Regions from separate parts of the Shewanella colwelliana genome, predicted to be linked through region 2. Evidence: riboswitches for the same ligand, from Rfam matches in the RefSeq annotation. Region 2 holds a riboswitch; the other holds the start of a gene.
The links. A riboswitch is a leader RNA that binds a small molecule or an ion and turns the genes downstream of it on or off. The one in region 2 is predicted to bind lysine.

Region 1 (11,071 bases), on a different contig from region 2:
GCTACTTAAGCGTCGTGGACTAAACTAAACGAGGCTTGTCACCAAGCAAGCCCCCCATAAAAAATGCCGCTAAGTTAGCGGCATTTTTATTATTTAAACACATTCAAAATCAGCTAACCGCTTGGTTTGCCTTGTGACGTAGTATCAAAATGCTTATCACAAACAATACACTACAGGTTGCCAATCCAGCAGCTAATGACTCAGTAAAGCCAAGCACTGTATAACCGCCAAGACTGATCACCGCTACTATCACTGCATAAGGTAACTGGGTTAGCACATGGTCGATATGATGACAGTTAGCGCCAGTTGACGACAAAATAGTCGTATCAGAGATAGGTGAACAGTGGTCACCAAATACCGCGCCCGCCAACACAGCCGCTAACATAGGTAACATCATATTGGTATGCGTACCCATCGCCATATCGGCAGCGATAGGCAACATAATCCCAAACGTTCCCCAGCTGGTGCCTGTTGAAAATGCTGTCAGCCCCGCCAGTACAAACAGTACCGCAGGCAACAGAGCAAACGGAATATTCCCAGTGGCTAGGCTAGCCATATATTTACCTGTTTCCATCTGTCCAATGACACCGGCGATGGTCCACGCAAACAACAAGATATAGATAGCTGGCAGCATAGAGCGTGCGCCTGCAACGACACCTTTAACAATTAACTTCTTGTCTAGCCCTTGGCTAACAACCAACACTAAAGTCGCCAGTAAACCAACGATAGCGCCGTAAAAGAGTGATGAAGCAACGTCAGTTTTTTCAAACGCACCAATCACACTAAAGGGCAGGCTGTCGGCCGCGAGGGCGTCAGCCCCACTGCTGATCATGAAATAGATAGTCGCAAAGACCAATACCGTTATCGGTAAAAACAGACCCAGAATCTTCCCCGTATCGGCCTCGGGTAGATCACTGTTTGCGCCTGGCGGTAAGCCTTTGCTCTCATCATATAATATGCCTTTTTGGGCATTGAGTTCATGCTGGCGCATTGGGCCAACATCTAAGCCCATAAAGGCAACGCAAAGTAGCAGCAATAGCGCAAAGATGGCGTAGAAGTTCATGGGGATCATCTGAATAAACACACTCAAATGGCCCGTGTCAGTAAAGCCATGCGCGGTTAAGATGCCGCCGATGAGGGCAATAATATAAGCGCCCCAGCTTGATACTGGTGAAATCACACAGATCGGTGCAGCAGTTGAATCCAGCAAATAAGCGAGTTTACTGCGCGAAATATAGTAGCGGTCGGTCAATGGACGCGCGACACTCCCCACCACTAAGCTGTTAAAGTAGTCATCGATAAAGACCACACAACCTAAGAACATGGTGAGTAACTTGGCATCACGCTTACTACGGATATGTTGACGTGCCCAATCGGCAAAGGCTTTCGCGGCACCACTGACAGTGATCAGCGCTGTTATCATCCCCAGTAAAATCAAAAAGCCGAGTAGATAAACATTCCAGCTGTTTAAGGAACCATCATCCCAAAATAGTCCCACCACCTGCTGACTTAGATATTGCCCTGTGCCCGAGAGTGAATAGTCGGCAATAAAAATGGCACCGAGCAGGATCCCTAACCCCAAAGAGAGCAAAACACGGCGTGTAAAAATCGCAAGCAGAATCGCTACTACAGGCGGCAGCAAAGAAAGTGCCGAATCGGCATAACTCAAAGTTGTCATTGTTTTATATTGTCTTCGTTTAATTACGAATGGAGGGCAACTGAACTGGTGGCATATAGCTAACGATACCTCACCTGTCCTATCAGTAGCGCTCCATAGTGATACCATGCTTCGGTATACAATCTTTTTATCATTCCGGATAAAAAGCACTATGGCAGTACTGTCTCTATTCGATGACAGCCCCAGCAGCGAGCCTTGATGAACTCAACCACTTCGGCACCAAATCCTTTCCTATTCGCTATACGGCATCACCCTAACGAATACTACTGATATTTAATGCACCTCTACGTCTCAGGACGCCAACCAATGTCACTATCGGTCAACGTGAGGCACATAAAAACATAAGCGGCTTAAAGGATGCTACCTCAAAGCCGCTCGCTGTGATCTATATCACAATAAGATTGTAATGAACACCAACGCATTCACCAACTGTTTACATAATTTTAAATAAGCTCAAGTAGCTTAGGCACCGCATCAAACAGATCCGCTTCCAAACCGTAGTCAGCAACTTGGAAAATAGGCGCTTCTGGATCTTTGTTAATCGCCACAATCACCTTAGAGTCTTTCATCCCGGCTAAGTGCTGAATCGCACCTGAGATACCTACAGCGATATAGAGATCCGGTGCAACGATTTTACCCGTTTGTCCAACCTGAAGATCATTAGGCACATAACCCGCATCCACTGCAGCACGTGAGGCACCTAGTGCGCCGCCAAGTTTATCGGCAAGCTGCTCAAGTATTGCAAAATTATCTGCACTACCCATCGCTCGGCCACCTGAAACCACCACTGATGCAGCGCCCAGATCTGGGCGCTCAGATTTAGTCAAAGTTTGCGACACAAACTCTACCGCACTGTTAAATACGCCATCTAAGCTAACCACCTCTGCATTGCCATCATTGGCAACGGCATCGAATGCACTGCTACGAACGGTCATTACTTTGACCGCATCTAAACTCTGCACTGTTGCCAATGCGCTACCAGCATAGATAGGACGCACAAAAGTATCTTCGCTAACCACTTCAACCACTTCAGAGATCTGCGCGACATCAAGTAGCGCCGCAACGCGTGGCATGACATCTTTACCTAAGCTCGATGCGGTTGCTAACATATGTTGGTAATCAGCGGCTATCGACACCAATAAATCACCTAGGTTTTCAGCAATACCATTGCCATACACGGCATTATCGGCAACCAATACCTTGCGCACACCCGTTAACTGTTTCGCAGCATCAACCACTGCACTACAATCTTCTCCTGCAACCAATAGATCAACGTCAGCACCAATTGCCTGAGCGCAGGCAACGACTTTAGCCGTATCTAGTTTTAGGGTCGCATTATCATGTTCTGCAATTACTAAAATAGCCATTAGATCACCTTCGCTTCATTCTTTAACTTTTCAACCAGCTCTTCCACAGACGCAACCATCACACCCGCTTGACGCTGCGCTGGCGGTGCAACCTTGACGATATTTTGATGCTGCTTCAACGTCACACCTAAGCTTTCAACCGTAACAGTATCGAGTGGCTTACGTTTTGCTTTCATAATATTTGGCAGTTTTGCGTAACGAGGTTCGTTCAAACGCAGATCTGTGGTGATCACCGCAGGCATAGGCATCTTAAGGGTTTGGAGTCCACCGTCGATTTCTCGAGTCACAATAACACTGTCACCTTCAACCTTGACCTCAGAAGCAAAAGTCGCTTGTGGCATGTTACCAAGCGCCGCCAACATCTGGCCTGTTTGGTTGTTGTCACCATCAATAGATTGTTTACCCAGAAGGATTAACTGTGCCTGTTCTTGATTTTGAATCGCGTTAAGCATCTTAGCAATTGAAAGCGATGCAAACTCATCATCGGTCTCAACATGGATACCGCGATCAGCACCAAGTGCCATGGCTGTACGAAGTTGCTCTTGTGCCGCTTTAGGGCCAATCGTTACGACAACGATTTCGCTGACAACACCAGCTTCCTTTAAACGAACGGCCTCTTCTACAGCAATCTCACAAAATGGGTTAATCGCCATCTTAAGATTTGCGGTATCGACATTAGTATTGTCAGCGTTAACTCTGACTTTAACATTGGCATCGACGACGCGTTTAACTGGCACCAAAACTTTCATAAGGCTTCCTTCTTACGTCTTTAATCTGGACAAAATAGTGCATAGCGAGCTATCACAAACTTATGTCACTTTACGTGCCATTGACGTTAACGTCAACAAGAAGTCAAACAGTTGTTTGTGTCTAGGATGTATGGCCTGAATTACAGTAGCTAATTAAGCCGAAATTGCCCTTATGAAATAATATTTACAATATATAGCTAAATAATTATTTAATTAGTTTGATAAAGCGGATATTAGTTTCTATTATTAACGCCGTAATCATATTTACTTTATATATTCGAGCAGGAATTTATTAACATGAGCGAATTTCTAGATATTTTGACCCATGGTCGCCGTTTTAAAGCTGCTGTTAAAGAACTGTCAGTTGAAGATTTAAAAGATGTTGCAGCTAAGCTTGAAAAAATCATCACTGAAAAAGCCCAGCAAGCTGAAGAAGAAAGTGCAGCAATGGCTGAACGTAATGCAAAAATCGAAGAGATCCGCCTACAGATGGAAGCTGTCGGTTTATCTATTGATGATTTAGGTGCTGTAGCGACTAAAGCGGCACCGAAGAAACGTGCCCCGCGTCCAGCTAAATATAAAATTGTCGTCGATGGTGAAACAATCACTTGGACGGGCCAAGGTCGTACACCGACTGTATTTAAAAATGAGTTAGACAATGGTAAGAGTCTAGAAGACTTCCTTATCTAACACATTTTGCAAAACTAAGTGAGTAAATGACTTAGTCAGAAATAAAGCCAACATATTTATGTTGGCTTTATTTTTTCGTCGACAGCGTTGAACTAACTTGGCGCGTTTACAATACCGCTAAATGATAAACTGATAAGACCAGCATAAATTTTATCTCACAAGCACACGCCACTTTGGTAATTGTTCACAAATTAAGATAATCTTTGACCATCTTCACGCTCTGTAAAGCCTAATAATAACTATGTCTAACGCTCACTCTCTTGCGACTCTATCGATACTAGCGGGTATATTGATGAGTCCAACACTGCAAGCAAACAGTCAACTCACTGATAATACACCAAAATTAACTGCGTTAACCAATGCAAGGCTGATGGTAGAACCCGGTAAACAACTCGATAATGCCACCCTACTGATAGAGAATAGTAAAATACGCGCTGTCATCACCGACGGAAAGCTCCCTCAAGATGCGTATATTATCGATTTAACTGGCCACACTATCTACCCGGGGTTTATTGATCCTTATGCCGAGTATGGCATCGATTTTAAATACCCTCAGGAAACGACCAGCCCACCGGTTTACGAAATTAAGCGTATCGGCGGTAATGCTGAAAATGGGGCCGTCCATGCAGAAAAAGAGTGGATTAACTATATCTACCCTGATAGTGAAGCTGCTAAAAAGTGGGTCAATAATGGCTTTACCAGTGTGCAAACCGGACTCCAAGACGGTATTTTTAGAGGCCGAGCCACCACAGTGTCATTGGCACAATTAAAAGCCAACGACATTATCTATCAGGCCAAGTCTAGCCATTTAATGGCATTCGATAAAGGCAGTTCGTTGCAAGATTACCCCAGTTCATTAATGGGCAGTATGGCGCTAATCAGACAAACTCTTGCTGATGCAAAATGGTATAACGCCAATATCGATAAATCTTTTTCAAACACCACTAATGAGAAAATAGAATTTAATATCGCCTTGGCCCGTTTAGCCAATATAGAAAAAGAGCCAACGATATTTGCTAGCAATGACCTTAACGGATTATTACGCGCAGGCCGGTTACTGAATGAGCATCAATTACCAGGCAGTTTATTAGCAAGTGGAAGAGAATATGCACGAATAGATGAAATTAAGGCCACCGGATATAGCCTTATTTTGCCGCTTAATTTCCCTGCGGCGCCAAAAGTAAAAGATGATGGCAGTGAACGCCAAATTCCGCTGGCACAATTACGGCATTGGGACAGAGCGCCAAGTAACCCAATGGTTATCGCCAACGCAGAAATCCCCTTTGCCTTGACTCAGCATGGCATCAAACCCGACGCATTTTGGCCACGCCTTAAACAAGCGGTCAAAGCGGGTTTAAGTAAACAAGCGGCGCTTGCAGCGTTAACCACTGATGCCGCAGAAATAGCAGGAATAAGTGAGTTTAGCGGCAAGTTAAAAGCTGGCTACATGGCTGACTTAGTTATCGCAAATGGGGATCTATTTGATAACGGGAAAATCCACAGCGTTTGGCTACAAGGCCAAGAAACAGCGCTTATTTCGCGCGACCAGCAGTGGTTAAACCATGATTACCAAATAAGTCTTGGTGATTTAACCTTAGATCTAAGCATTGAAACCGGTGACAAGCTTAAAGGGCTCTTAAGCAGCGGCGAACAGGAGATCACACTACGAGATGTCAGCTACGCCAAGCAGCGACTCACCTTTAATGCCGATATGGGCCAAGCAGGTTTTGATGGCGTCAACCGCTTTACACTCTGGTTTGACGAGCAAGGGATCCATGGACGCATGTTAGACAAAAATAACCGCACCCACCCCGTCGCAGGTGTTCAGTTGGCTAAAGAGGCGGAAGAATCTGACCAAACCAACAAGCCCAGTAAATTGTTAATCTCACGGCTGACACAGCCCAATGTCGCTTATGGTTTGTTAAATCAACCAAAAACCGAAAAGCTACATATCAAAAATGCCACCATCTGGACATCAACGCCCGAAGGGATATTGGCCAATAGCGACCTAATAATCACACGAGGAAAAATAGAAAAGGTAGGGCAAAAGCTATCAACGCCTTCTGGCTACCAGGTGATCGATGGAACTGGCAAACACATTACCGCCGGGATTATTGATGAGCACTCTCATATCGCCCTCAATGGCGGTACGAATGAGGGCACCGACGCCATCACCTCTGAAGTTCGCATCAGCGATGTACTCAATCCAGACTCTATCGGAATCTATCGTGCGCTGGCAGGTGGTGTGACCACAGCTCAACTGCTGCATGGCAGCGCTAATCCTATCGGTGGGCAGGCGCAAGTAATTCGGATGCGTTGGGGCGAAGATGCCGAGGGCATTAAGTTTGACCAAGCCCCCGCCAGTATCAAATTCGCCTTAGGGGAAAATGTTAAACAGAGTAACTGGGGCGATAACTTTACCCGTCGCTTTCCACAAAGTCGTATGGGTGTCAGGTCGCTTTTCGAAGAAGCCTTTAATGAAGCATTAGCCTATGACAAGGCCACACGTGATTATCAAAATCTACGCTCAAGCGAGAAACGTCGCCAGATAGCGCCTAAGCCTAACTACCGCCTAGAAGCGATAAGCCAAGTGCTCAAAGGCGAGCGTGAAGTGCATATTCACTCCTACGTGCAATCTGAAATCTTAATGTTTTTACGGCTCGCCGAAGCCTATGATTTTCGCGTTGGCACCTTCACCCATATTTTGGAAGGGTACAAGGTCGCCGATGAGATGGCAAAACATGGTGCCTATGCTTCAACGTTCTCCGATTGGTGGGCATACAAGTTTGAGGTGTATGACGCCATTCCGCAAAATACCTGCTTAATGAACAACAAGGGCGTATTAACCAGCATTAACTCTGACGACTATGAGATGCAACGACGCCTCAATCAAGAAGCAGCTAAGTCTGTGATGTATTGCGGCATGAGTCAGGTCGACGCATGGAATATGCTGACGATTAATCCTGCCAAGCAACTTGGTATCGATGAATATGTCGGTTCAATCGAGCGAGGTAAACAGGCGGATCTAGTACTGTGGGATAACTCACCTTTATCAGTATATGCCACAGTTGATGCCACCTGGATTGAGGGACGTCGCTACTTTGACCGCCAGCAAGACAAAGCGATGCAGACTGCTGTTGCAACAGAGCGCGCCGCATTGATCCAAGCCATATTACAAAGTGAACATCCTGCGGTAGAGGGCGAAACACCAGCCGAAATCCTCGAACCGGAATGGCACTGCGATACACAATATGACGTTTGGCATCAAACAGCGGCAACGGAGGCGCACTAATGAAACAATTTCCAAGACTTTTAGCCGTCACCTGTGCACTAAGCAGTAGCCTTGTTTTAGCTCACGACATGGTGCCAGCCAGCCCTCAACAAGGGCCAATTGTCATTCAAAATGCCACCTTACATACCGTCATTGATGGTGTACAAACGGGCAGTTCACTGCGCATTGAGCAGGGGCAGATTGTGGCCATAGGACCAGAGGTCAGTACTCAAGATGCACAGGTTATTGATGCCAAAGGCAAACATGTTTATCCTGGCTTAATCGCCCTAGACACCAGCATGGGCTTAGTGGAAGTGGAAATGATGCGCCCGAGTAACGACAGTTATGAGGTAGGCGAAAGTAACCCACAACTACTGGCAATAAGTGCCTTTAATCCCGACTCAGAGATCATCCCCACCGTCCGCGTTAATGGCATTACCCATGCTCAAGTCGTGCCCCAAGGTGAAGCACTAGCGGGTCAGTCATCACTGGTGTCATTAGACAGTTGGACCATTGAAGATGCTTTAGTGCCAACCCAAGCACAATTTCATCTTTATTGGCCAACCCTTAGGCGCCTTGCCCACGACGAAGAGACACAAAAAAAGCAATTAGCCCAATATGATGCGCAACTCGATAGTATCGAGACCACACTCATCGACGGCTATAGGTACCATATGGCGGCGCAGGCTGGCACCATAGATAAAACCGACAACCGTTGGCAAGCCATGCAATCCCTCTATCAAGGGAAAGGTCAGCTATTTGTGCACGCCAATAGCGCCGAGCAGATTGAGCAAGCCATTGCGATGACAAAGCCTTACCAATTTAAGCTGGTGATTGTAGGCGGATATGATGCTTGGCGTGTGGCCGACCAACTCAAAGAGGTCGACGCTAAGGTTATCTATACCCGCACCTTAAGCCTGCCGATGCGCACCGATGAACCGACAGAGATGAGCTTTAAGATCCCATCACTGTTAAAGCAAGCCGATATCCCTTTTGCCCTCGGTTTTAGCTCTGATTGGAACGCGCGTAACTTGCCCTTCGCCGCAGGCCAAACCGTTGCTTACGGACTCAGCCGCCAAGAGGCGCTAAAAAGCATCACCTTAGATGCCGCAAAAATCTTAGGTCTTGAGGATATGGGCGCGATAGGCGTCGGCTATAAAGCCAACCTAATCATTTCTGCTGGCGACATTCTTGACCCGTTATCGAGCAAGATTGAAGCGCTGTTTATCGATGGTCGCCAAATAGATCTCAATAATCGTCAACAACAACTTTATCAAAAGTATCTAAAGCGTTAGAATTTTGCCCTAAACAGTTCAATGTAGGTCAGTTATCCTGATCTACATTGGCTGGCCCCACAACACAGGCCTTTACCATGAAAAAGACAACGCTCGCTTTATCCGCCTTACTCTTAGGTGGCTGTGCAGGTGAATATACCTTCAACAGTAACTTAGATGGTCAAGCCATTAACGACTATTTTGCCGTCACCGATGTCGTGCTTTACCAAGAGGGTAGCCAGCCCAGTGAGGTCTATGAGGTCAAAGGTTTAGTCGAAGGCGAGTCTTGCCAAGCACGCGCAAATGATGTGCCTGCGTCTATCAGCGAAGCACGCACGGCAGCACGCCGCGCCGCAGCAGACAAAGGGGCTAATGGACTATTGGTCAAACGTTGCCTTATGTTTGAAGAAGCCACCCAGGCCTGCGTTACCCGTGCAATCTGTGTTGGCCAAGCGATTCTCACACCAACGGCTAAAGCTAACTAATCTGTCATCGCCCTGCACCGCAGAAGAAACCTAATTAATGACCATGACCCGTGAAATTCAGGCAGTGGCGATTTGCCGCAGCCCCTATAAGCAAAAATTCGGCATACCTAGACAACCAGGCCTAGTCACGGCCGCCCGCGGATATGTTGAACTACAAGCCCCGTTCAATCATATCGACACTGTACGTGGGCTTGAGCAGTACTCTCACATCTGGCTGCTATTTAGCTTTCACGAAAACTTAGCACAGGGCTGGAAAACCACGGTAAGACCACCGCGTTTGGGCGGCAATGAAAAATTAGGGGTCTTTGCGACTCGCTCAACTTTTCGACCCAACGGTATAGGTCAATCCGTAGTGAAACTGCACGGCATCCATCAGCGCAAAGGTAAGGTGGTGTTAGAGATCTCGGCGATGGATCTGCTCGATGGCACGCCCATTTTAGACATTAAACCTTACATCCCCTTTTCCGATGCCATTAGCGATGCACAGGGTGGTATTGCCCATGAGGCACCTATATTAGCCAAAGTTAAATTTGCTAATGATGTGGTCGCTCAATTGGCCAAATATGAGCAACAACAATACCCTAACCTGCAAGCTATTATTGAAGGCGTACTCGCCCAAGACCCAAGACCAGCTTACAAGAAAGCGAAAGCCGACCCTAAGCAGTATCAAGTCGCACTATACGATTTAGATATTTTGTGGCGAGTGGTTGATGAAGCGATAATCGTCGAAGCGATACGGCGCTCGACCATAGCCGAGGGCGCCAATGAACAACAGGACTTGGACCGAAAACATGTCTGAGGCCATTGATTATCAAGCCCAACATAAGCAACGCTTAGCTTACATGCCTTGGCTCTATTTCTCATTAAAGCCAAAACACCTGAGCTGGGCCAGACCTTGGCAAGACGCCATTCAAGCCCATTTGATGGCAGTAGAAACCGTATCCATTGGTAACAACTGTTTTATCGCACCACAAGCAAAACTGTTTGCCGAACCGGGGCGTGATATCGTGATGGGCGACCAATGTATGATAGCCGCCGATAGTTTTTTACACGGTCCTATTGTTATGGGCAACGAAGTCGCCATCAACCATGGCTGTTCATTAGATGGTGGCCGAGGAAAAATCATCATTGGTGACCAAACTCGCATCGCCAATAATGTCACCATCTACGCTTTTAACCACGGCATGTCGCCAGATAGTCCAATCTACCAGCAAAGCGCTAACTCTCAAGGTATTGTTATCGGTAAGGATGTGTGGATTGGTGCTCAGGCGGGTATTGTCGATGGTGTCACCATAGGTAATTGCGCGGTCATTGGCATGGGCGCAGTCGTCACCAAAGATGTGCCCGATTACGCCATCGTCGCCGGTAATCCAGCCAAAATCATTGGCGATAGAAGAGATAAAAGATAGGGTAAAGCGGATCAGCCATATACGCCATCTTCCGACTGTGGCAATGCCTTGCTCATAAACTATCATCATCGACGGAATTAGCGTTACAATGCGCTAACAATAACATCCATAATCATCACTAAAGGACGTCGTCTGTGAATACCTCTCG
Region 2 (11,071 bases):
GTGTAAACATTGAGTACTCTAGTCGTTACTTTGAAGATACTGGATATTCAACATTACAATATGATAGCGATGTATTTTTTAATGGTATTGAGTTTACGGAGTTCTAGTCGCATAATAAGCTAATTAATAAGGACAAAAAACAGTTGGCTGTTTCCGTTCCTCAACATTTTAGCCAACAATATTTTGCCCATTAACAGGGCGCAGGGGGATCCCCTCATAATTCAGGTCTCCCGGCAGTGTGAAGCAACTTGATGCATTCATGCATTGCCCCGCGTAAATGCTGCGCTGTTATTCGATAGTTTTCCCTCCGTCGTACTTCTTTCCCTAGCCTGACAACCGACAACACTGACCGATGCCCTTAACGCCATCAAACAAAGTTGTTCTCTCACATCAACCCAATAGACAAGCACGATAGGCATAATTCCTAGTTTAAAAATCGTGCACCGCAAAGATGCATTGCATGCCAGCGATATACCGCCATTCGGTCGTTATTGATGTGGCGATTACCGAGCAAGCGGTCAATGCGTTTGATACAGTGCTTAGGCGCCACATTACCAGAGATATTACGGCCTAGTTGGGTCAAAGAGAGTTGATCACCATCTAGTAATGATTTATTAGCAACCATAAGAGAATTAAGACGTTTTTTGTGGATGGAAGAGCATTGATTGCTAAGAGAGTCATGTAGTATTGTAATGTCGCGCATGGTGCTGTTCTAGTTTGTTTTTGGCGAAATTGATTAGATTAAACAGCACCATGCGTGTCTACTAATTGATTATAAAAGGAATTATCTGGGGAGCCCTAGAAAGGAGCGTTATGTTTTACCCACACATGGAGAGTCGAATGAAAAAAATCAGTTCTATCTTGCTAATCCTAAGCCTAATGGGATGCCATACAACACCGACAAAAGTAGAGCATGTATTCGCTTCCGAAACGATTGAGATCAAGGCGGATGAGTTGGCGAATTATTGGGTTCCCAAGACCACAAAAGTTAAGATGCTAAAGAAACGACCCACTTGGTTGCCAGAAGGTAGAGGTGAGTGGACTGTTTTAACAGTTATAGATTCCAACGGGAGGGTAGTCGAAAAGACTTTAATAAGCTCTATTCCAAAAGGGTTTATGACACAAAGTCAAGTTGATGATATGCCTAAATCAGAATTCAAACCATCAGTTACAAATAAAAATAGAGTACCTGTAAAATTCTATGGAACTGGCAAAGTGGCGCCTAGGCACGAGCTTTAAAATATAAGGCATTAACTGTGGGACAGCTAACAGTTTGCTCGGTTCCGCTTCGCTGCACACTTTAGCCAAACTATTAATCAGCCCCTTATGCGGGCGTTAATATTCCCAAGGATGGAGTCATTGATGGTCTACTTTTTTATAGCTGTTTTATTATTAGCAATCTACTTTTCGGCTAGAACATCTTATATGGCCTATAAAAGTGATTTGCTCGAACAAAGCCAAGTCAATTGGATTATTGCGGTTTCCTGGCTAGTACCATTTTTAGGCGCTCTTCTAATTAGTACACTGCTGAAATCTGAACTCAGTAGCCGAGAGGAAGCAGTAAAATCCACATGGGATTGGATTTTTTGGTTTAATCCGCAAGACCAGCCCAATGTTTTTTCGTCTGAAGATGTTAGCCAAATTGGTTCGTCAGTTGGTGATGGCGACCATTAACAAGCGGCTAAATTCAGATTCAGCAAGGCTGTCATACCATTTGCTGGGCAAATCGTCCGCCAGCACTCGGCACACTTAGTCGCTGGACGTTATGTTTTTAAAAGATAAAAGGGTCGGGTGAATTGGGTTCTTTGATAAAATGGCCTGAGCGAATGAGTCTTCTTAGCGTAATCTACGTTACTTTTACCAATCTAACTTTGGCATGCTAGGGTCAAATCGATGCGAGTGATAACTCATGGAACATACGACAGAAACCTTTCATGCCGTGGATCTGTTTTGGCCATCATTAGTTCAGAAATCACGGTATAAGCAATAAAAAAGTCGCCAAGGGCGACTTTTTTGCGAGTACGGCCAGCTAATTGATTACAGGTTAGGCTCTTCGCTGTAATCGACGCGATGATACTCAAGACAGGCATCGACCTCATTGGCAGAGCCTAAGATAACCGCGACACGTTGATGAATGTCGGTTGGCGCGATATCCATGATGGCCTCATAGCCTGTAGATGCTTTACCGCCAGCTTGCTCAACCAAGAAAGACATTGGGTTGGCTTCATACATCAAACGGAGCTTGTAAGGCTTCTCTGGGTTCTTGTTGTCGGTTGGGTAGGTAAACAAACCACCACGAGACAGCACACGGTGCACATCGCCTACCATGGCTGCAATCCAGCGCATGTTGAATGATTTTTCTCTTGGACCAATTTTACCTAGCAGCAGATCGCTAATGTAGGTTTGCATTGGCGCTTCCCAGAAGCGCTGATTTGACATATTGATGGCAAATTCGCTCGTGTCTTTGCTAATAGACATAGCTTCACAGGTGAGTAAATACTCATTGGTATCAGGGTTTAGGGTGAACAGTTGCACTCCTTTACCAGTGGTTAATGCCAACATGGTTGAAGGGCCATAAAGCACATAGCCTGCTGCAACTTGGTTGCGACCCGCTTGCAGAAAACTTTTTTCGCTTAATTCACCGCTTGGTGCAGGTAGCACTGAGAAGATGGTGCCCACTAACGAGTTGATATCGATATTTGATGAGCCATCAAGTGGATCGAAGCAGACTAAGAAATCCCCGCTCTGGCCCACTTCAACAATATAGTCTTCCTCTTCTGACGCTAGGCCACGAACTGTCGAGTCGGCTTTAAGGGCATCTTTAAGCATGTCATTGGTGATCACATCAAGTTTCTTCTGTGTTTCACCTTGGACATTCTCTTGTTCGGTTGCACCGAGTACACCAGCTAATGCGCCATGACGAACGGCGTGGCTAATGGCTTTTGAGGTGTCAGCTAGGGTGTGAATAAGCTGAGATAAGGGGGCTTCAATCCCTTGTGAACTGAGGTTTTGCGCCAGAGTTTGCATGTTATTTCCTATGACATATGGAGCTAGGCTCACATTTGGAGGTCGGATCTTAAGTTTATTTTGTAATTATGGGGGCGATTCTACCGCAGATTAATCATTTTTTCAGCGGCTATTTGCAAAGCAGCTCATTGTGTTGGGGTATTGCCATAGTGTTTTTGTTTTGTTGTATTTTCAGGCACAATGCTTCGGCCTGATCTTTATGAGGTCAATCAAATTTGTTTTATATCCAGGACATAATAATGACTAAAAAATGGATAAGTTCAGCCCTTATGGCGGTGCCTATGCTTTTATCTCAATCTGCAATTGCTGCAAAATCAGATCTCCAACAACCCACTGGCGGCACAACGCCGTTAACCATTGAACGTCTCTATGCTTCGCCTGCATTGGCGGGTAGTAGCCCTCGCGGCTTAAAGCTGTCGCCTGATGGTCAGCGGGTGACCTATTTGGCTGGGCGTAGTGAAGATCAACATCTTTATGACCTATGGCAGATGAATGTTGCTACGGGTGAGCAAGCTATATTACTTAATGCCGATCAGCTGAAAAGCGATGAGCTGTCAGATGAGGAGAAGGCAAGGCGTGAGCGTCAACGTATCTATGGTCAGGGGATCATGGAATACTTTTGGTCTGACGATAGCCAGGCACTGCTTATTCCTGCATCTGGTGCACTCTATTACTACGCCGTGGCCACTCAAAAAGTGGAGCTTTTACCAACAGGAGAGGGTTTTACGACCGATGCTAAATTGTCACCCAAAGGCAATTTCGTCTCGTTTGTGCGTGAGCAAAACCTCTATGTATTAAATCTAAAAACGAAGACGTTAACGGCCTTAACTCATGACGGCGGCGGAGCCATTAAAAACGGCATGGCCGAGTTTGTGGCGCAAGAAGAGATGGACCGCATGACGGGGTATTGGTGGGCGCCTGATGAGTCGTCCATCGCATTTACTCGTATTGATGAGTCTGGTGTCGAGCAGGTTACTCGCAATGAAATTTACGCCGATGGGATTAAACTTACTGAGCAGCGTTATCCCTATGCAGGCAAAAACAATGTCACCATTGAGCTTGGAGTGGTTAACATTAGCGACCAAGCGGTTAAATGGGTCGATATTGGTCAAGAGAAAGATATCTATCTGCCGCGGGTTAAATGGTTGCCTGACAGTAAGCAGCTCTCATTTCAATGGCAAAGCCGCGACCAGCAAACTTTGGATTTACGCATTGCCGATTTACGAAGTAATGACTCACCACAAATCGTGATTAAAGAGCAAAGCCAAGCATGGGTGAATCTTAATAATGATCTCTATTTCTTAAAAAAGCAGCCGCAACTTATTTGGGCGTCCGAGCGGGACGGTTTCAATCATCTCTACCTATTTGATCTGCAAGGTCGCCTTATTAAGCAACTGACTAAAGGGGATTGGGCGGTCGACGAGGTGGCCTATATCGATGAAAAAGCGGGCTGGGTGTATTTCACTGGTCGCAAAGCTAGCATCATTGAAAAGCACCTTTTTAGAGTACCAATAAAAGGCGGGAAAATTGAGCAGATAAGCCAGCGCAGCGGAATGCATGCGCCTGTTTTTGCTGACAATCAAGCCATCTATCTGGACTATTTCAATAGCCTCGCACAGCCACCACAGATCAGTTTACATTGCAGCGAAGGCAAGCATTTGGCATGGGTAGAGCAAAATAAAGTTGATAAGACTCATCCACTGCATCCCTTTTTTGGTCTTTGGCAACTGCCTGAGTTTGGACAGATAAAAGCTGAAGATGGCCAAGCACTGCAATATCGTCTGTTTAAACCTACAGCATTTGATGCCACTAAAAAGTACCCCGTTGTGGTGCGAGTCTATGGGGGGCCTCACGCCCAACTTGTGGTTAATAGTTGGAGTGAGCATGACTATTTTACCCAGTACCTATTGCAGCAAGGTTTTGTTGTTTTTCAGCTGGATAACCGTGGTTCTGCTCACCGAGGCACAAAGTTTGAGCATGTGATCTATAAGCGTTTAGGCGAGGCGGAGGTCAACGATCAAAAAGCGGGTGTCGATTATCTGCGTAGCCTAGATTATGTCGATGGCGACAATATTGCTATCTACGGTCATAGCTATGGCGGTTACATGGCATTAATGAGTCTATTCAAAGCACCTACTCACTTTAAAGCGGCAATATCAGGGGCACCTGTAAGCGATTGGTCGCTTTATGATACTCATTACACTGAGCGTTATTTGTCACATCCTGAGACGAATGCTAAAGGCTATGAAGCCAGTAGCGTATTGCCTTATGTGAAAGGTTATCAATCGGGTCTGTTAATGTACCACGGTATGGCAGATGACAACGTGTTGTTTGAAAACAGTACTCGTGTGTATAAGGCGCTTCAAGATGAGGGCAAGCTGTTTCAGATGATTGACTATCCTGGCTCTAAGCACTCAATGCGCGGCGAGAAGGTGCGTACTCACTTATATCGTTCATTGGCCGACTTCTTGGAGAAACAGCTAAAACAGTAAGGTTAAGTGCTTAACCTTACCTGTATTAAGTCAGAGGTCCTGTTGCTTGAGATAAGCTGCAGGGCTTTTTTCTTGTTGGGATTGTGGTTAATGACTAAAGTGAAGCGAGAATGCCTTATGGCTCCAATATTGGCATAGAGAATAACCTTTTAAGCTAGGTTTCTAGCGATTTACAAATCAACGTCAAAGGCCCATCCATCATTTGGGGCTTAATTAACTTAGCATCATGGCAACAACTGGCTGATAATGCGAAGCCATGTAAGTAGTCAGCGAGTAAATCTAGACTATCTTTTTCTGTTTTCTCATCGAGTGCTAAAGGCGCAATTATGCATAGATAACGCTCAATAAATATTTGGGCTGGTCCCTGGGATGTCATCCTAAGCATGATTTGTAGTAATCCGTCGTATTCGCACAGTAATTCAATATAGCTGACGCATAAGCGTCTTAACTCGCTTTGCCAATCAGGGTCTTCTTGGGGTTGATAGACTTCGGCTACGAGCGAAGAGGTGAGGGCCTCTAGCAATGCATTCTTGTTTTTGAAATAGTGATAGATTGCCATTGGATCTACGTTTAATTCCGTTGCCAATGAACGGATACTTGGTGTTTTACTATCTCTTTTCATCAAATACTTAGCTGCTTCTAGTATGCTTTGCGCACTTAACTGCGACTGTTTTCTAATAGGTCGTCCACGTTTCTTTTCATTGACAGTCATTTGAGCTCCCGATAAACTCGCCATTAATTCTACGGTGTAGAATTAATTTAAACCATATTTTAGTTTGGATCAATCACCATCAACTTGACGAGGGACTTATGGCAAACATCGTATTTATTGCAACCAGCCTAGACGGATATATCGCTGATAAGCGAGGCCAACTCGACTGGCTACATTCTGTACCTAATCCAAACAATGTTGATACGGGATTCATCGCTTTGATGGAGAGAGTTGACGGCTTAATAATGGGGCGGAATACCTTAGATATGGTACTGAGTTTTGACTGTGACTGGCCTTACACTAAGCCAGTGTTCGTGTTAAGTAACACTATGACCAAAGTACCTAAAGATTATGAAGACAAAGTTTTTTTAGTCAAAGGTAAGCTGATTGATATTATCGCCGATTTGAATGCAAAAGGATTCAATGAGCTATACATTGACGGTGGAGTGACGATTCAAAACTTCCTTAAAGAAGATCTGATCGATGAAATGGTTATTACTCGTTTCCCTATATTACTGGGTGGTGGAGCCCCCTTATTTGGTGAACTTGCAAGCCCTTTGAGTTTTTATGTGATTAAGAATGAAGTGGTATTAGATACCTTGGTTCAAACGACTTATCATCGTCAGAGAGCATAGAGACTTTTTTTGATGGTAAGTGAATGGTTTAAAGGTCTACTCGGTTAATATGCCTCCCGCTGGTTAGGTTTAAGCTGGGCTTCAATCACAAAGCCAATACAACACCGTAATGCAGGTACAAAAACCTAAAACTGCCCATGTTTGGATTTTGTCATAAGTGTGCCATACACAATTAATCTCATACTCCCTTCGGTGGGTACTGGGGATAAGTCTCTATGAGCGTCAGTCTATATCCAAATCCCCTCTCTGGCCTTCCCTGGCCACCGAGGATAAGTATATCCCTATAAAAAAAGCCAGTCGTTAGACTGGCTTTTCAAATCGAATCACATTTGCGCTAGCTGGATGTGATTTATGCTTCTTCTAGGTTACCGCAAAAACGATAGCCTTCACCGTGGATTGTGGCGATGATTTCTGGCGTATCTGGTAAGCTTTCGAAGTGCTTACGGATACGACGAATGGTCACATCTACAGTACGGTCATGCGGCTTGAGCTCACGACCAGTCATCTTCATTAGCAAGTCTGCACGAGTCAGAATCTTACCTGGGTTTTCAACGAAGTGAAGCATTGCACGGAATTCACTGCGTGGTAACTTGTATGACTCACCTTGTGGGCTGACCAATGAACGGCTGTTAATCTCTAAGCTCCAGCCATTAAAGCGGTAGTATTCTACAGCGCTCTTCTCTTCAGCTTCTGTACCTGTGCTGTTAACACGAGTCAGTAGGTTACGAGCACGGATGGTCAATTCACGTGGGTTGAATGGTTTAGTGATGTAGTCATCTGCACCAATTTCAAGTCCAAGAATTTTGTCGACTTCGTTATCACGGCCAGTCAGGAAGATTAGGCCAATGTTATTGATTTCGCGAAGTTCACGGGCTAACAAAAGACCATTTTTGCCAGGAAGATTTATGTCCATAACAACGAGGTTTATCTTGTTTTCCTGCATGGCTTTATGCATTTCTGCGCCATCATTGGCTTCAGTTACCACATATCCTTCAGCCTCGAAAATACTTCTTAGCGTGTTCCGGGTAACGGCTTCATCTTCAACGATCAGAATGTGCGGGTTTTGCATATTTAATTACCTAATATTTGTTTAAATCTGTTCTAACCATGAGCGCGTATGTTGGCTGCGCCCTAACTTGTCGTGCTGACAATTACTGATTCACGTAGGTGCTTTCATAAATCTGGCCTGAAACAGCAACACACTTCATGATTAGTAAAGTATGCGTATCTCTATAAAAGAAAACGCGAACTGTATCCACTTCGATTAACAATAGTAGGAAATAGTTCCTTTAACTATCGATTATTTTCAAGTTTAAATGTCACAGCAGCCATAGCTCACATTATATACAGGAAATTGACTAACTTTTAATTACAGTGTCAGCGACAAGGTGTAACAAAAAGTATTTCATCGTTAGATGAGTGGAAGTGAATCAACAAGCTTATTGTACTCGTTTTAGGCATTTGTTAACAAATGAAATGTTAACAAAATTACTGGGAGATATGACGCAGGTCACGCGTTGCGAGTTAACCTGTTGATTTTTAAGGCATGAATTAAAGTTAATTAAGTGACGTGGCTCACACCTCTAGGAAGAGGGGCTGAGTTTGCTATAATCATTGGAATCTAATTTAGGGATATTTTAGTAATGAGTGATTCAAATCGTGATCTTTGGTACTGCTACCAACAAACCCAGTTTCTTCTTACTCAAGCTTTTTCTCCCACGTTATCCTTTGCGATCATTACAGCCCATAATCCATTGGGACAGATACTGACCTCCTGTCAAAACCGATTACTCGACAAACAACTTCAAATTGAAATTGGCAAGTTGCAGCAGCCCTATCGTGCTGTTGTGGGCACCTCTGTTGCCGGCGATCATATGGAAAAAAGCTGGGCTGTGCCTATTGATAAGGTTGCTGCCATAGAACTTGGCAAGTTGTTCAATCAAAATGCCATCTATTTTGTCGAGGCCGGTCACCTCCAATTAGTGTCCTGTTTACTGGACTATCCTGAACAGGCTTTAGGTGTATTTGAGGCTCGTGTTTGTCTAGTTAGCGAGCTGCCTGATATTTACTCTTGAGATACGCTTAATCGCGTGAAAAGTGTATTTTGAATGAAAGTTAGTCATAACGAGAAATTAGCGTTGACTTAATAGACAGATATTTGTTAATTTTCATCCATCTTGACCTATAGGGACAAGATACAGAAGAGGAGCGTTAACTAGGTAGTAAGCTTGAGGAGTCCAAACTCCAATGATGGCTTGCGAGGGAGATTAACGCCGAGATAGGCAGATGTTTGGTTCATCTTACTATCGGTCGCTTGGGCTGAATCCCAACGATTGTCACCTGTTTTTTGGTGGAGAGCTTCTGGTGGTGATCGCTGTTTCCCTTCTTTGGGGTGCGTAATCTTTGCACCAGGCTCTTCGAACGAAGTTAGTTCGGAGCGTAATCATGTTTATCATTTCTTTCGTTGTTTCTCACTCTTCTTATCAAAGAGAGGTGAGCTAATGTCTACTATTGTTGCTAAGTTTGGTGGAACCTCTGTTGCCGATTATCAGGCAATGAGTCGTTGTGCCGATATCATTTTGGCTAACCCTAATACGCGAGTGGTTGTTGTCAGTGCTTCTAGTGGTGTGACTAATTTGTTGGTCGAGCTTACGCAAGATGGCCTAGATGATGCTCGTCGTCAGCAGTTGCTTAAAGATATCGCCTCTATTCAATATAAGATCCTTGATGAGCTAGGTCGGCCCAATGATGTTGCCGCTCGACTCGATAACCTTCTTAGCCGTATTGCCGTGCTCAGTGAATCCTTGAGCCAAGAGCGCAGTAAAGCCACCATGGATGAGCTACTGGCTCAGGGCGAGCAGTGTTCATCGGCCTTATTTGCTGCAGTATTAAGAGAGAAGGGGGAAGTAGCATCGGCTTTTGATGTTCGCCAAGTGATGCGTACTGACAGCCACTTTGGCCGTGCAGAACCGAAAATTGAGCAGATTGCTACTTTGTGTCGCCTCCATTTAGCGCCGCTGCTTTCGACACAGCGAATTGTAACTCAAGGCTTTATCGGTGCCGATGAACAAGGTGCCACGACAACCTTAGGCCGTGGGGGGAGCGATTATTCAGCTGCACTGCTGGCAGAAGCACTTAAGGCGTCTGCTGTTGAGATCTGGACTGATGTTGCGGGTATCTATACCACTGATCCTCGCCTTGCGCCCAATGCGCAGCCTATTGCAGAAATCAGCTTCAACGAAGCAGCGGAGATGGCGACATTTGGTGCCAAAGTCTTGCACCCAGCCACCATTCTCCCCGCAGTAAGACAGAAGATTCAGGTCTTTGTGGGATCCAGTAAAGAACCTGAACGTGGCGGCACCTGGATTCGTCATCAGGTTAGTGATGAGCCAATCTATAGAGCCGTTGCGGTGCGCCGCGATCAAACTTTGTTAAATCTACATAGTTTGCAGATGCTGCATGCTCAGGGTTTTTTGGCTGAAACCTTTGCGACCCTAGCACGTCACAAGATTAGTGTGGATTTGATCACTACATCTGAGGTAAACGTATCACTCACCTTAGATAAAACCGGCTCAGACTCCGCAGGTAATAGTTTGTTAAGTGAATCCTTGCTGCAAGAGTTGTCTCAACATTGCCGCGTGCGGGTGGAAGATGAGCTGGCTTTGGTTGCCATTGTCGGTAATAAGATTGCGTCGACGCCAGGCGTGTGCCGCCGGGTATTTGAGGTACTCGAACCCCACAATGTTCGAATGATCTGCCAAGGTGCGAGTCCACACAACTTGTGTGTTTTAGTGGCTGAATCCGAAGCGGCACAGGTGGTACGGTCGCTGCATGAAAATCTATTTGAAGGTGCATGATGAAACCGAGTCGAACCTCTCTTAAGATTGGTGAGTTGGCGACAGGGCAAGATCTTGAACTGCCGATTTTTCAGTTCGAGCCCGCACATATAACGGCGCCAAGTGTCTACATTCAGGCGAATGTGCACGGCGCAGAGGTGCAGGGTAATGCCGTTATCTATCAGCTTATGCAACTGCTGGAAAAATGTGAACTGCGGGGCAAGGTGACCTTGGTACCCTTGGCTAATCCTCTTGGTATAAACCAAAAGAGCGGCGAGTTTACTCTTGGTCGGTTTGACCCTATCACTGGGGTCAACTGGAATCGTGAATATTTTGACCATAAAGTCGATGTCGCTGCTTGGTACGCCA

Region 1: linked by a shared signal. The riboswitch ahead of BEL05_RS02945 (Na+/H+ antiporter NhaC family protein) and the one ahead of lysC (lysine-sensitive aspartokinase 3) in region 2 are both predicted to bind lysine.

What each region holds. Positions count from the first base shown of each region.
Region 1 covers NZ_MCBT01000008.1:53,043-64,113, forward strand. Annotated here, with positions in the region: gene BEL05_RS02940 (M3 family metallopeptidase) at 1-28, shown strand, start outside; gene BEL05_RS02945 (Na+/H+ antiporter NhaC family protein) at 110-1,678, opposite strand; lysine riboswitch at 1,757-1,973, opposite strand; gene BEL05_RS02950 (electron transfer flavoprotein subunit alpha/FixB family protein) at 2,122-3,045, opposite strand; gene BEL05_RS02955 (electron transfer flavoprotein subunit beta/FixA family protein) at 3,045-3,794, opposite strand; gene BEL05_RS02960 (H-NS histone family protein) at 4,092-4,484, shown strand; gene BEL05_RS02965 (amidohydrolase family protein) at 4,777-7,776, shown strand; gene BEL05_RS02970 (amidohydrolase family protein) at 7,776-9,050, shown strand; gene rcsF (Rcs stress response system protein RcsF) at 9,128-9,514, shown strand; gene tsaA (tRNA (N6-threonylcarbamoyladenosine(37)-N6)-methyltransferase TrmO) at 9,552-10,313, shown strand; gene BEL05_RS02985 (acyltransferase) at 10,306-10,923, shown strand.
Region 2 covers NZ_MCBT01000046.1:614-11,684, forward strand. Annotated here, with positions in the region: gene BEL05_RS15465 (hypothetical protein) at 1-107, shown strand, start outside; partial or broken gene BEL05_RS15470 (IS4 family transposase) at 336-703, opposite strand; gene BEL05_RS15475 (hypothetical protein) at 841-1,239, shown strand; gene BEL05_RS15480 (hypothetical protein) at 1,363-1,674, shown strand; gene BEL05_RS15485 (class 1 fructose-bisphosphatase) at 2,038-3,027, opposite strand; gene BEL05_RS15490 (S9 family peptidase) at 3,267-5,519, shown strand; gene BEL05_RS15495 (TetR/AcrR family transcriptional regulator) at 5,674-6,231, opposite strand; gene BEL05_RS15500 (dihydrofolate reductase family protein) at 6,330-6,866, shown strand; gene arcA (two-component system response regulator ArcA) at 7,216-7,935, opposite strand; gene BEL05_RS15510 (DUF3293 domain-containing protein) at 8,510-8,941, shown strand; lysine riboswitch at 9,060-9,235, shown strand; gene lysC (lysine-sensitive aspartokinase 3) at 9,368-10,723, shown strand; gene BEL05_RS15520 (succinylglutamate desuccinylase/aspartoacylase family protein) at 10,723-11,071, shown strand, end outside.